2 regions of the Paraglaciecola sp. IT1134 genome follow, and region 2 is predicted to be linked to the other one. Evidence: predicted binding sites of a transcription regulator. Region 2 holds the regulator's gene; the other holds the start of a gene.
What was found. Region 2 encodes sigma-54, which starts transcription at its own class of promoters, with help from an activator protein. Its sites were predicted from a motif close to GTTGGCACGNNNNTNGNNT; they were not measured.
Positions count from the first base shown of each region.

Region 1: a site for sigma-54 is predicted at 5,471-5,489, ahead of flgF (flagellar basal-body rod protein FlgF). Genes of this name have one in related genera too.

Region 1 covers NZ_CM176486.1:3,726,268-3,733,777, reverse strand. Annotated here, with positions in the region: gene flgA (flagellar basal body P-ring formation chaperone FlgA) at 1-356, opposite strand, end outside; gene AC3RV5_RS16325 (chemotaxis protein CheV) at 510-1,430, shown strand; gene AC3RV5_RS16320 (CheR family methyltransferase) at 1,464-2,309, shown strand; gene flgB (flagellar basal body rod protein FlgB) at 2,402-2,803, shown strand; gene flgC (flagellar basal body rod protein FlgC) at 2,803-3,225, shown strand; gene AC3RV5_RS16305 (flagellar hook assembly protein FlgD) at 3,263-3,949, shown strand; gene flgE (flagellar hook protein FlgE) at 3,964-5,349, shown strand; gene flgF (flagellar basal-body rod protein FlgF) at 5,516-6,259, shown strand; gene flgG (flagellar basal-body rod protein FlgG) at 6,302-7,090, shown strand; gene flgH (flagellar basal body L-ring protein FlgH) at 7,102-7,510, shown strand, end outside.
Region 2 covers NZ_CM176486.1:4,756,564-4,764,073, forward strand. Annotated here, with positions in the region: gene AC3RV5_RS20585 (DUF3570 domain-containing protein) at 1-436, shown strand, start outside; gene AC3RV5_RS20590 (FAD:protein FMN transferase) at 487-1,380, shown strand; gene AC3RV5_RS20595 (HPr family phosphocarrier protein) at 1,541-1,813, opposite strand; gene rapZ (RNase adapter RapZ) at 1,822-2,667, opposite strand; gene ptsN (PTS IIA-like nitrogen regulatory protein PtsN) at 2,669-3,112, opposite strand; gene hpf (ribosome hibernation promoting factor) at 3,128-3,415, opposite strand; gene AC3RV5_RS20615 (RNA polymerase factor sigma-54) at 3,441-4,931, opposite strand; gene lptB (LPS export ABC transporter ATP-binding protein) at 5,062-5,787, opposite strand; gene lptA (lipopolysaccharide transport periplasmic protein LptA) at 5,787-6,278, opposite strand; gene lptC (LPS export ABC transporter periplasmic protein LptC) at 6,319-6,882, opposite strand; gene kdsC (3-deoxy-manno-octulosonate-8-phosphatase KdsC) at 6,879-7,433, opposite strand; gene AC3RV5_RS20640 (KpsF/GutQ family sugar-phosphate isomerase) at 7,433-7,510, opposite strand, start outside.

The DNA of each region.
Region 1 (7,510 bases), 1.0 Mb from region 2:
GCTATTGCTACCACGGATTGCATTTGCACGACACTGACCATTAGGTACATATACCAGTTTGAATCGTTACAAAAGGCTTTGACCGCAATATTGCTTTGATTAATAACATCATTACTGGCGCTATACTCTATGGCGGTAGGGCATACAGGGATAAATACACGCTCATCTACTTCGGCGGCATTAATGGTTAAGGATGAATGTGCCGATAGCTCATATTGGGTTGCAACATATTGTTCAGCCCCTTTACGAATGTTCGCTCGTGATGCCAGGTCATTTGCTACGGCAAATTGACAAAAACTGTACAGGATACCCGCGAGTAAGTAGGCTGTCGGCTGGTGGAAGGTGGTAGTATTCATTTCACTTGTGACCAATTTGGCTATGCTTAAGCAAATTAAACGATTACTGAGCGTCAAAAAACAGACGTTTGGCGCTGAAATCGCAGAGATTCGCCGCGGTAAATAGCTTTAAAGCAACTATTAAGCCGACTTTAAAAGTCATTGGAGTGTTTCATGTCCGAAATTATGAATTCCGTCAATCAGCGTACGCAATTGGTGGGTCAGAATAGATTGGAATTGTTGTTATTTCGACTCAATGGTCGACAAAAGTATGGCATTAATGTTTTCAAAGTACGCGAAGTTTTACAGTGTCCGCCATTAACTTCTATTCCCAGGCTCAACCCGTTGGTGCGGGGGATAGCACATATACGTGGCCAGACCATTTCCGTGATTGATATGAGCCTGGCCACTGGCGGTAAAGAAATAGTCGATCTGGGCAGTGCGTTTGTGGTCATAGCCGAATATAACAGTTCGGTTCAAGGGTTTTTGGTTGGTGCAGTGGAACGTATTATCAATACGAACTGGGAAGCAATTATGCCACCGCCAAAAGGTAGCGGGCGGGCTAGTTACCTCACTGCCGTTACCGAGTTTGAAAAAGAATTAATTGAGATCCTGGACGTTGAAAAAATCCTCAACGAAATATCGCCTATTAGCACGGCGGTCAGTGATGAGGTTTCCAGTATGCGGGTGGAGAATAAGCAAAAGAAAATCATCTTTATTGCGGATGACTCTTCTGTAGCACGCAATCAGGTCAAAAAAGCGCTGGCCACCCTGGGGCTTGAAATCGAAGTGGCTAAAAATGGTCTGGAAGCCCTTAATCGTCTTAAAGCCATCGCAGCAGAAACCGGTGATGTGACTGACCGGGTTGGGGTCTTAGTGTCGGATATCGAAATGCCGGAAATGGACGGTTATACCTTGACCGCTGAGATCAAAAACGACCCGACTCTACAAAAACTGCATGTGGTGTTGCATACCTCACTAAGTGGCGTCTTTAATCAGGCCATGGTGCAAAAAGTGGGGGCCGATGACTTTATTGCCAAATTTCATCCCGACGAATTAGTGACTTCGGTCCAAAAATGGTTTGGAAATAACTAAGTGCCAGGTGTTGGCTTAAAGAAGGAAAGGGTATTGTTCGATAATAATATTGGTGTGCAGGAGTACATGGCGTTTTGCCAATTTTTGGAACACCAATGCGGCATTGTATTAGGGGATAATAAGCAGTACTTAGTGCGTAGCCGGTTATCGCCACTTGTCGCCAAGTTCAATATCGATTCTTTGTCGGCTTTGACCATTAAAGTGACGGCCAATCGGGATGTGCAACTGCGTAACGCCGTGATCAATGCCATGACAACCAATGAGACCTTGTGGTTTAGGGATACCTACCCATTCGACATTTTACAGCATACGTTATTACCAACATTTGCCGCCCAGCGCAGCCCTTTACGTATATGGAGTGCCGCTTGTTCATCCGGGCAGGAAGCCTATTCTATCGCTATGAGTATTGCCGAGTATAAGAAGCAACATCGCGGAGCTTTTCCTGGGGGGGTACAAATCGTCGGCACGGATATTTCCAGCGATATGATTAAACATTGTGAAGCGGCAGAGTATGACAGCATTTCCCTTTCCAGAGGCTTGTCTGAGCAACGCAAAGCGCAATTTTTTGAGCCCTGTACCGCGCCAGGCGGTGCAAATCGCAGCCGCTTAAAAATGGAAATACGCAATATGGTGACATTTATGCCGATCAACCTGCTTGATTCGTTTTCCAATGTGGGCAAATTTGAGATCGTGTATTGCCGTAATGTCTTGATCTACTTTTCCCCAGCCTCCAAACAAAAAATCCTGCAAAAAATTGCCGCCTGTCTGCCACACCAGGGCGCGTTATTTGTTGGCGCATCGGAATCCTTGTCAGGGATCAGCACTGAATTTAACATGTTGCGCTGTAGTCCTGGTCTTTATTACACTAAAAAAACCTAGCTATTTCATAGTCTTACTCAGTTTTCCTGCCATCGTCAAAATTTTTTTGGCACAGCTATTGCTATAACCTCAGCAAATGAGGAGTTTTTAGTATGGCGATAAGTTTAGATAAGTTGATGGGATTTCAGCAAAAAGCATTACAGGTTCGTACTGAACGTATGGAAGTGATTGCTGGAAATCTTGCCAATGCAAATACCCCAGGGTACAAGGCCCGAGATATTAATTTCCAGGATGCGATGAAAAGCGCCCAGTCTTCTCGGGATCAAAATCTAACTCGTACTCATGAAAACCATATTCAGGGCCATATGAAAGGCACAAACGATATCGACTTTCGTATCCCTAACCAACCCGATACCGGCGATGGCAACACCGTTGATGTGCAAGTGGAACGGAATAACTTCCTGGATAATGGTTTACGTTACCAAGCCGGGATGGAGTTTCTAAATGGTAAAATTAAAGGTATGAAAAAAGCAATTAGTGGAGGGCAGGGCTAATGAGTTTATTTAACGTTATGGATATCGCCAGCACGGGTATGAGCGCTCAGAGTGTGCGTTTGAATACCACGGCCAGTAATGTGGCCAACGCAAACAGTGTTAGCAGCAGTTATGACCAAACTTACAAGGCTCGTCACCCCGTGTTTGGCGCAGAGTTGCAGCGCGCCAGCCAAGACCAAAGTGTGGGGGCGCGGGTTGAAGTGCTGGGCATAGTGGAAAGTCAAAAGCCCTTGCAAATCGAGTACAGTCCTGGGCATCCCATGGCGGATGAAAACGGTTATATCTATAAACCCAACGTCAATATAGTAGAGGAGATGGCTGACATGATGTCAGCGTCAAAAGCCTACGAAACCAACGTTCAGGTTGCCGATACCACCAAAAAGATTTTTAGAAACGTATTGCGCTTAGGGCAAGGTAGCTAGCACTGATACGTGAGCGGTTTAACATCGAGGAAGAAACGTGGATACATTAATTAAAAATGGTTTAAACAGCGATCTGTACTGGCAGCCTGAGACCGTGCCGGTGGCAGATAAGAGTGCCCAGAACCTTTCCCAAGAAGATTTCTTCTCGTTGCTTACCGAACAGTTGGCCAATCAGGATCCAAGTAAGCCGATTGATAATGACCAGATGGTGGCTCAGATGACGAGTTTCACCATGGCCGATGGTATCAGTCAGTTAAACGACAAGTTTGAGTCTTTCGCCAGCTCCATGACGTCCAACCAGGCTTTGCAAGCTTCAAGTCTGATTGGTCAACAGGTGTTGTTGCAAGGTGATATAGGCTATATGGCCAATGAAGGTCAGGGGATTTCCGGAGTGGTGATCAATGATGCCACAGCCCAGAACATGGAAATCACCATCGAAAACGAAGTGGGTGAAATCGTCAAAACCATCAATGCGGGCACTCAAACGGCGGGTAACGTCGAATTTGAATGGGACGGCACCGATGCAGGAGGAAATTTATTGCCGCCCGGCAACTATGTGATCAAAGCACAGGGTGACGTGGCGGGTGAGCCGCAACAATTAGTGACAGCAGTGAATCGGCATGTGGACAGCGTCAGCCTCGCTGGTAGCAGCCAAGGTATTATTTTAAATCTTGATGGTGATGTAAGTGTCAAACTTGACGACGTCATTCAACTCGGTGGTTAACAGGAGAATTTACGATGGCTTTTAATATTGCATTAAGTGGTGTGTCAGCCGCGCAACGAGACTTGGATACAACCGCAAATAACATAGCAAACGTTAATACGGTGGGTTTCAAAGAGTCACGGACTGAATTTGGTGATGTGTATGCATCATCGTTGCTCGCAGGGGGTAAAACCAAAGTCGGTGACGGCGTGATCACCCAGGAAGTGGCCCAGCAGTTTTCCCAAGGAAGCCTGCAATTTACCAATAACTCATTGGATTTAGCTATTACCGGTAACGGTTTTTTTGCCACTGTACCTGAAATTGAATCCCGGGAGTTCTCCTTTACCCGCGCCGGCATGTTCAAGTTAGATTCAGGAAACTTTGTGGTCAACTCCAATGGCGATAACCTGTTGGGTTTTCCCGTCAACCCTGACGGCACGTCATCTTCTGTGGCCTTAAGTACCACCCAACCGGTACGTATTCCCGATTCATCCGGCTCGCCTCAGCCAACCTCTGAAGTGTCGTTGAAGATGAACCTACCCGCGGGGGATGATGCGGTTAACCTGGATTTATTTAATCCTGCTGATCCACTCACCTATAATGCGGCCACCTCGGTCACCGTGTTTGATTCATTAGGTGACAGCCATGTGATGACCTATTATTTTATGAAGGATCAAGCCCAGACCAATGAGTGGGTAGTGGCCACTTATATGGATGAAATACCGCTGCAAACCGAAGGGAATACTCCCGGGACACCACCTACGACAGGTGCTAACGTGGTGGGTGAAACTTCGCTAGGTGCTGGTAACGAAATTGCCGGTTACCGAATGAAATTTAGCAGTGGCGGTGATTTCATTGAAATTCAAAATTCTGACGGCACTTCAAGCCCCACTGGTGATGTTAACAGTGTGCCATTAGGCGGCACTATCTTGGCAAATGGCTCGGATCCAACGCAAGTTATTACCACCAATTTTGCCTTTGATCCGGCCAAAGCCACGCCGGATGAGCCTACTCAATTCGCCTCGGCATTTGAAGTGACTTCACTTGAACAGGACGGCCTGGCCGTTGGGCGACTAACCGGGATTGACATTGGGCCTGACGGCCTGGTACGCGCCACCTATTCAAATGGTACCTCTGAGCCTATTATTCGGGTTGCTTTAGTCCGTTTCTCCAATGATCAGGGATTAACTCAGAAGAGCAATACCCAGTGGCAAGAGAGTATTTTATCCGGTGAAGCCCTGGCCGGTGAAGCGACAACCGGGACCTTCGGTGATATTAACTCGTCAGCGCTTGAGCAGGCGAACGTTAATCTCACTACAGAGCTGATTGATTTGATCATCGCCCAGCGGAACTTCCAGGCTAACTCACGGGCGTTGGAAGTCGATAACCAGTTGAATCAAACAATCTTAAATATTCGTTAAGTTTTTAAATCACACATTACCAGAACAAAAGGCCGCGCATCAGCGGCCTTTTGTTTATCCCCTCGCTTAAATAGCCCTCATCTGTATATACATGTGAACCGCTTGATATTGGTGGCATCTTATTTGCACAGTTCTAGCTAAGGTCCTTTTTAGTCAAGAAGTTGTCATGGATAAATTGCTCTATATCGCCGCCAGCGGTGCCAAACAAGATCTCCTTGGCACGGCTGTCAAGGCCAACAACCTGGCCAACGCCCAAACTACCGGTTTTAAAGCGCAGCTGGAACAAGCCAGAGCGATGCCGGCTTTCGGCGAAGGTTTGCCGACTCGGGTTTTTTCGATGACGGAAAACCCGGCCAATAATTATGAAGGTGGCGCCATGATCCAGACGGATCGCGAGCTGGATGTGGCCATTCAGGGCGAAGGCTGGTTTTCGGTATTGGATGCCAATGGTAATGAAGCCTATAGCCGCAATGGCAGCTTTCAACTCAGTGCTGATGGTCAATTGCAGGATACATCGGGTAACACTATTGTCGGCGATAACGGGCCGGTGTTTTTGCCCGTACCGTTATCGAATATAAATATTGCCGGTGACGGCACCATCTCAGTCAGGCCTCAGGGCGCACCAGAAACGGTATTGGAAGAAGTCGGGCGCTTAAAGCTGGTTAACCCTGACGTTCAGAATGTAGAACGGGGCACAGATGGTCTGTTCCGCCAGAAAAACGGTGAACTGGCCGCTGCGGATGCCGCTGTTAGTGTTCGTACCGGCATGCTGGAGGGCAGTAATGTCAATCCGGTTGAAGAAATGGTCGACATGATCAGCCTGCAGCGACACTACGAAATGCAAGTCAAACTTATGAAAAGCGCAAGTGATCTGGATGCACGTGGTAATCAATTACTGCGTCTTATTTAAAAATGATTACTGCAAATTTAAATCTATCAGTGGAGGTGGCTTATGCACCCAGCATTATGGATCAGTAAAACAGGACTCGACGCCGCACAAACCGATGTGGCGGTTATCTCGAATAACTTGGCTAACGCCAGTACTGTGGGCTTTAAAAAAGACCGGGCCATCTTTGAAGATTTGCTGTATCAAAATATTAATCAGCCCGGGGGGCGTTCATCTGCGGATACCGAACTGCCTTCAGGCTTAATGTTAGGTGCAGGTAGCAAGGTGGTGGCGACGCAAAAATCCCATACTCAAGGCAATATGCTGACCACAGACAATTCGCTGGATATGTCTATTCAAGGGCGGGGTTTTTTTGAAATTCTGCAGCCAGATGGCAGCACTGCGTATACTCGTAATGGCCAGTTTACCTTAAACGACCAGGGCCAGATTGTAACCCCGGGAGCCGGGTTTTTAATGCAACCCACGATAACCGTGCCAGAAGATGCCCAGCAAATAACTATCTCTCAAGATGGGGAAGTGTCAGCCAGCATCAGGGGCCAGGCCGATCCCCAAGTGCTGGGACAGATCAGTGTTTCTGACTTTGTCAACACCACAGGTTTGCAACCTATCGGTCAGAACTTGTATGTAGAAACCGCGGTAAGTGGTGCGCCAATCCAGGGGATCCCAGGTTTGGAAGGTTTGGGAACTGTGATACAGGGCGCCCTTGAAACCTCAAATGTGAATGTCACCGAAGAGTTGGTTAACCTGATTGAAAGCCAACGTTTATATGAAATGAATTCCAAGGTTATATCGGCGGTCGACTCGATGCTTGGTCAGGTCATTCAGCAACTGTAATGGCTAGTCTAATGAAAATCCTCTGTGTGATTGTTTTAGCGGCAGTACTGGGCGGCTGCCAAAGTACCCAGCAGCCAGATATTATGCCTAATGATCCCTACTATGCGCCCATAGCCGCCGACTTGCCGGAACAAAAAATTGCCGACGATGGCGCATTATTTCGGCCTGATATGGCTAACAGCTTATATTCCGATGTGAAAGCCCGTCGAGTGGGAGACATTATTACGGTTAATTTACAGGAAAACACCCGGGCCACCAAATCTGCGGGCACCTCTACTGCTAAAGACTCTCAGGTAGACGTGAACCCTATCATCGGCCTAGGTGGTAATGCGGTTAATCTTGGCTCTCAGTCTATACAGTTGGGGGTCGGTGCCAGCAATGCATTCAGTGGTGATGCCTCGGCGAATCAAAGTAATAACC
Region 2 (7,510 bases):
CTACTGGCAGACCAAATATGCCTCAGATTATGGCGTGGCGGATGTGTCATACCGCTTTGCCACGGACGATTGGGATATTAATTCCCACACCATTGATTCGCGATTTAGGATCCCCGTGACGGATAGCAGTTATCTGCAGCCACACTTTCGTTATTACCAGCAAAGTGCGGCAGACTTCTATCAACCCTTTTTGTTAGCTGATTCGCTTTTACCCTCGCTCGCCAGTGCAGATTACCGCCTGGGTGAAATGACAGCTTATACTCTGGGTCTGAAATACGGTATGGAACTAGAAAATGGACGTGAGTGGGCGGTGCGCCTGGAATATTATCAGCAGGATCCCCAAAACGCCGGATTTGCTGAGCCGGGTGCCTTACAAGGTGAAGAATTATATCCCGCCGTGAAGGCCGTGATTGCCCAAGTCAGTTACCGTTTTTAAAAACTAAACAAGTTATAGTATGCACAACCTAGACAGTGGAAGTGGAAGCCATGGCTGTACAACATACCTTGACTCACAACGAAGGTTACTGGCATGGCCGTTTCACGGCTATGGCCAGTGATTGTGAATTACTCATTGATACCGATGATGCCTCACTGGCCAAACACTTGCTTAAACTGGCGATGGCGGAAACCCAACGCATCGAGCAAAAATACAGCCGCTATCTGCCCCATAATTTGATGTTTGACATCAACCATAGCAATGGTCAAAAGGTGCAGCTAGACCCTGAAACCCTTAGGTTATTGACCTTCGCCCAGAGCTGTTTTGAATTGAGCGAGGGCCTTTTCGACCTCACGTCCGGAATATTACGCAAGGCCTGGACATTTAACGCACAAGGGATGTTTCCCACTCCTGCTCAAATCAGCGATCTGCTACCGTTTGTGGGCTGGCAGCAGGTTGACATTGATGCCACGAGCATCACTCTGCCCCCCGGTTTCGAACTGGATTTGGGGGGTATAGGCAAAGAATACGCAGTGGATGCTGTGGCCAAGTTATGCCGCAAGGAAGCTCCTCACGTATCAGTGCTGGTGAACTTTGGTGGTGATATTCAGGTTACCCGGCCTCGTTCATACGCCCCTTATTGGCATGTGGGCATAGAGGATCCGAAAAACAATTATCAAAGTCAGGCCATGGTGCAGATAGCCTCTGGAGGCTTGGCCACCAGTGGCGACAGCCGCCGTTTCATGATTAACGAGGGTAAACGTTACGGCCATATTCTTAATCCCAAAACCGGTTACCCAGTTAATGACGCTCCCCGTTCAGTCACGGTTGCCACGACTTACTGTGTGCAGGCGGGATTATTGGCCACCATGGCGCTATTACAAGGCAAAGATGCTGAATCATTTTTACAGGCCCAGGGGGTCAATTATTGGTGTTTCTGGTGATCACTAGCCCCTTGATGGTCCAGTGAATGGTTCGGTTTTAAATATCATGCTGGCATAAGCGCAGGCAAGAAGTACGCCGTCAAAACCACTTTGGCTGGGTTAAGCGCCAATCCAAGTTGTTAATATCAAGTATTTTGCACTCAAAATTAAGACCCCGGCACTACTCATTTTCGTTAAACTTTCCCACTATTAACTGTTCAACAGCAGCCAGCGCCTGTTCGGCATCGACCCCTTCGCTGACCACCCGCACTTTTTTGCCCTGGTGACTCTCCAACATCATCAAGCCAAGCACGCTGCTTGCTGAGGCGGTTTTGTCCCCCTGATACAAAGTAACCTGTGCATCAAACTGATTGGCCAGCTTGACTAACTGGGTGGCCGCCCGTGCGTGCAGGCCCAGCTTATTGACGATCAACAACGTCTTTTCCAAACGTATCGAACCACTCAACGGTTTAATTCCCGGTGGCGGATCTGTACATCCGGATGCGAACTGCTAAAGGTTTTGGCCAGCATTTCCACCACATACACGGAGCGATGCTGACCGCCTGTGCAGCCTATCGCCACTGTCACATAGCTGCGATTATTGCGTTCAAGATGGGGCAACCAAGTGGAAATAAGGTTCTGAATTTGCCAGATAAATTTGGTCACTATGGGTTGTGAGCCGAGAAAGATTTCCACCGCAGAATCCAGACCGGTCAGATGTTTCAGATCCGGTTCCCAGTGGGGATTGGGTAGAAAACGTCCGTCAAAAACGTAGTCCGCATCTTTAGGAATACCATGTTTGAAACCAAAAGATTCAAAAACCAGTACCAGGCGCGAGCTTTTTTTGCCAAGAATACGCTCCCGTACCAGCTCAGCCAGCTGATGGACAGATAACTGATCCGTATCCAGATACAAATCTGCTCGCTCGGCAATGGGGGCCAATAATTGCCCCTCGGCCTGAATGGCATCCGACAGAGATTTATTCTGTTTTGACAAGGGGTGCAAGCGGCGGGTCTCGCTAAAACGCTTGATCAGTACGTCATCACTGGCATCCAGATAGAGTATGGTCATTTCCCATGTCGACGGCAGATAATCCAGAATTTCCACCAGTTCACTGGGATTTTTGGGTAAGTTACGCACATCGATGCTAACCGCCACCTGGTCGTATTCATCTACTACTGTATGGGTGAGCGTGGGCAGTAGGTTTACCGGAATGTTATCCACACAGTAATAACCGAGATCTTCCAGTGAACGTAAAACGACGGATTTCCCTGAGCCAGAACGCCCGCTAATGATGATGAGCTTCATATCAGCTGATTACCTGAAATAATTCTTCAGCGCTGATGGCACTGCGCAATTGTTTGAGCAACTCTTTGTCACTGAGTTTGGCGGCAATGCTAGAGAGGGTCTGCAGATGTTCCTTGGCTTTTTCTTCCGGCACCAGGATAGCGAAAAAAACGTCCACCGGCATATTGTCAATGGCATCATACTCTATAGCAGGTTGACAGGTTACCAACACTGCCAATGCACTTTCCAAGCCTTTGAGCCGACCATGAGGCAATGCAATACCGCCGCCAATCCCCGTACTACCCATTTTTTCCCGGCTCACTAAACTGGCCAAAATAGTTGCTTGATCTATGTCGATCAAATGCTGATTGGCAATCAGACTGATAAGCTCAAGAATGCGTTTTTTGCTGCTAGCCTGAACTGCGCATAGTACGCAGTCAGGATTAAGTATGTCTGAAATTTCCATTATCTGCCTAATGGGTTAATGGCGTTTAACTTTTTCTTTATGCTTGAGCACCTGACGGTCTAATTTGTCAATCAGGCCATCGATGGCCGCGTACATATCGGTATGTTCCGCGGTAGCAAATACTTCGGCGCCGTTGAGATGCAAGGTAGCTTCTGCTTTTTGATTGAGTTTTTCAATATTCAATATGACATGCACATTGTTGATTTGATCCGAATGTCGCTCAAGCTTAATAAATTTACTATCGACATAATCTTTAAGTGAATCGGTAATGTCCACGTGATGACCTGTAAGATTTATTTGCATATCGCCTCTTCCTTCTACAATCAGTCTAAAAAAGACTTTTACGTTGGTTAGACGGGGGTATCAATAAAGACTCCCGATATTTTGCTATTGTTCGCCTTGCAACCATAATACCTTGATCGGCCAACAATTGAGCAATCTTGCTATCACTTAACGGTTTGCTGGGTTTCTCTGCAGCCACCAGTTTTTTGATTAATGCACGTATCGCCGTAGATGAACATTCACCGCCTGTTTCGGTCGCCACATGACTGGAAAAGAAATACTTGAGCTCGAAAATACCCCTGGGAGTATGCATATATTTCTTGGTAGTCACCCGGGAAATAGTTGATTCGTGCATCTCGACCATTTCGGCAACATCGTTAAGCACCATAGGTTTCATCATTTCCGGGCCGTGTTCGAAGAAACCCATTTGCTGCTGCACGATACAATTGGAGACTTTCAGCAAGGTTTCATTACGGCTTTCCACACTCTTGATAAACCATTTTGCCTCTTGCATATGTGAACGGATAAACTGGCTGTCACTGGTGTTTTTCGCATTACGACTCATGGCCGCATATTGTTGATTAACATTCAGCTTGGGTAAACTGTCGGGGTTGAGTTCCACCGTCCAGCGGCCATTCTTTTTCGCCACTGACACATCCGGGATCACATACTCTGCTTCACCTTTAATCAAGGCACTACCTGGCCTCGGATTCAGGGTTTTGAGCAAGCGCATGGCTTCGCGTAATTCTTCTTCCTTGAGCCGGGTTTTGCGCATCAGGGTGCGGTAGTCTTTGCTACCCAATAATTCAGCGTATTCGCCAATCAACATCTTGGCTTCTTCCAGCCAAGGCGTATCCGGGGCAAATTGGCGTAATTGCACCAGTAAACATTCTTGTGGGGTACGTGAGCCTGAACCAACAGGATCGAACATCTGAATACGTTTAAGCACACATTCCACTTCATCCAATTCAATTTCTTCGTCATCCATGCTCAGCAATATGTCTTGTGCACTCATGGTTAAATAGCCGGAGTCATCGATGGAGTCAATAATGGCTGTGGCAATCGCCACGTCCGTCTCACTAAAATGTGTTAACCGCATCTGCCATAACAGATGATCCTGAATATTCTCTATGGTTTCACCCTGAAAAATCTGCTCATCATCCGAACCGCCTCCTGACATGGGGGCGGGTGCCGATGAGGCACTGATATATTCATCCCAAGTACTATCCAGAGGCAAGTCTTCGGGAATATCGCCTTTTTCCAAGGCGTCACCGGCATCGATGCTATCGCTATTGGGATCGGTTACTTCTGAGCCATCGGGTTTATTGGCCGGATCCAGTGAGGCATCACTTAAGGCACTATCACCGGAAGCATTATCGGTGGGCTCTTCGATTTCCAATAAGGGATTGGAATCCAGGGCTTCTTGAATTTCTAGTTGTAAGTCCAGAGTCGAAAGTTGCAACAGGCGAATGGCTTGCTGCAATTGCGGCGTCATGGTCAGTGATTGGCTAAATTTTAATTGTAAAGAGGGTTTCATCTACTTCTGTTTCATATCCGTTGCTAATCGATTAAGAAGCTAATTTGAATGTTAATTAGTAACTGCGTATCTGATTAAGTGACAACCTAGTTGTCGTGACGACTAATCGCGTTTAGGGAGAAAGACTTAACTATAGCCTGAATTGTTCTCCTAGGTATACATCTCTTACACGTTGATCACTTAATACTTCTTCGGCTGTTCCAGAGGCGATTAATTCCCCTTGGCTAACAATATAAGCTTTCTCACATACATCCAAAGTTTCTCTTACATTGTGATCGGTGATCAATACACCAATCCCCCTGTCCCGTAAATGCTGAATTATCTTTTTTATGTCATTGACTGAAATCGGATCCACCCCGGCGAAAGGTTCATCGAGTAAGATAAATTCCGGGTCGGCGGACAGCGCCCTGGCGATCTCAACTCTGCGTCTTTCGCCACCGGATAAACTCATGCCTGTGCTATTGCGGATATGATTGATATTGAACTCGTCCAACAGGGAATCCGCTTGCTGCTCTTGTTGTTCTTTGGTCAACTCCTTGCGGGTTTGCAAGATGGCCATCAAGTTTTGGTAAACCGTCAGTTTACGAAAAATAGAGGCTTCCTGAGGCAAATAGCCTATGCCCAGCCGAGCCCGCATGTGCATGGGCTGTAAGGTTAACTCTTGCTGATCGATAAAAATCTCGCCCTTATCTAAAGGTACCAGACCCACTATCATATAAAAAGTCGTGGTTTTGCCCGCCCCATTTGGCCCCAGTAAGCCGACAATTTGCCCCGTGGACACTTCTAAACTGACATCTCTAACCACTTGTCGAGACTTGTAGGACTTGGCCAAATGTGTGGCTTTCAAGGTTGCCATTAAGGTTTTTTTTCCTTATTAGGTTGAACGGCTGGCTCAGGTTTGACTTTTTGGGGCTTTTTTTCCGGTTGAAAAATGGTAGTCACCCGGCCACTTTCTTCGTTTTCACCCTGTGCCACAATCTGTTCTAAGGCCATATTAAACACTATAGACTCACCTTTAACACTGCTGTTATTTTGTTTCAGTTGAGCAGCGCCATCCAGGGAGAGTGTACGTTTCTCCCGGCGGTAAACAATGCGATTGGCGGAGGCGACTATCTCGCCACCTTGCTCTTGTTGCTGCCTGTATTTGGCTGGTGTACCTGTCGCAATAAAAATTTCCTTGCCTTCACCCTGACTAGCGTCCACTTCGACTTCGTCAGCATACAGATGCAAACTTCCCTGGTTAATATGCACATCTTCGCGGAACACTGACTTTTTGGTGATCCCATCGCCAAATTGATATTTTGAGTCCACTTTTATGGCCTGAGAAAAATCATCCTTGCCGGCCATACTGGCGGTGGAAAAGATCAGTATGCCCAATGCCCAGGAGTTAAGGACGAGGTTGATAAACGGTTTGAACATGGTTTAGTAGCTCGTATTGTTGAGTGGTTAGGTTAGCCGTAAAGCCGTTACTGTTGATCACATAATGTTGACCATAAATTTGCACCGGCTGATCGGATTGTATGGTTTTATCCAACAAATCAACCTCCATAAATTCAGTGCGAATTATCCTGGCGAAACCTTGCTCATCCTGGTTGCGGATCTCCACACTGTTTTCCAATTGGATGCGATTGGTATCGTACAGTGTGCCTTCATTGGCCGATACCTGCCAGGGTGTTTGCTGAGTGGTCACAAATATGGTGTATTGAGGCTGTTTGAACAAGGTAAAGCCCAGCAACTCAAAATGTTCCATTTTACTGGCAAACACCTGATGACTAATATTGCCTTGTGCATTAAAAAGGGTACTCAACATTTCACTGGCCTGGTAGTTGGGTTGCCAGGCGGTTTCCGTTTCCGTCAGCGGTATGTTCTCTTCCTCGGACAGCCACTGGGGCAAATTGGTTGCCACCACTAATATAAACAGTAACCCAATACTCAACGTTACTCTGTTCATGAACTAGTTCCGTGAGTTTTATTGATTTGTCCTTTAGCATGCAATATCAGATCACACACCTCACGCACTGCCCCTTTTCCACCGCCAAGCTGAGTCACATACAACGCGCTTTTCTGCACAAATGGGTGTGCATCTGCCACAGCTATGCTCACACCAGCCAGGTTAAACATGCCAATGTCTGGCATATCATCACCTATAGCGGCGGTCGCATCTTTTGAAATACTCAGCGCGCCCTGCAATGCCTCAAGGGCCTGGTGTTTTTCTTCGCAGCCCTGAATGATATGTTGTACTCCGAGGGACGTCATGCGCTGATCCACGATATTGGAACGACGGCCAGTGATAACGGCAACCTGTATACCTATATTCACCAAGGCTTTAACCCCGTATCCATCCCGGGTGTGAAAAGCTTTTAATTCTTCGCCGTTGTTGCCTAAATAAATACGACCATCGGAAAATACCCCGTCTACATCACACACTAACAACTTGAGACGGGAGAACCTGTCCATTATGGTTTTGGGTTTAGGTCCGTAAAGGGTATTGATTTCTCCCATCAGATCACTCCTGCGGATAATAATACCTGCATATTAATAGCACCGATAGGATGGTTATTATCATCCACTACAAACAG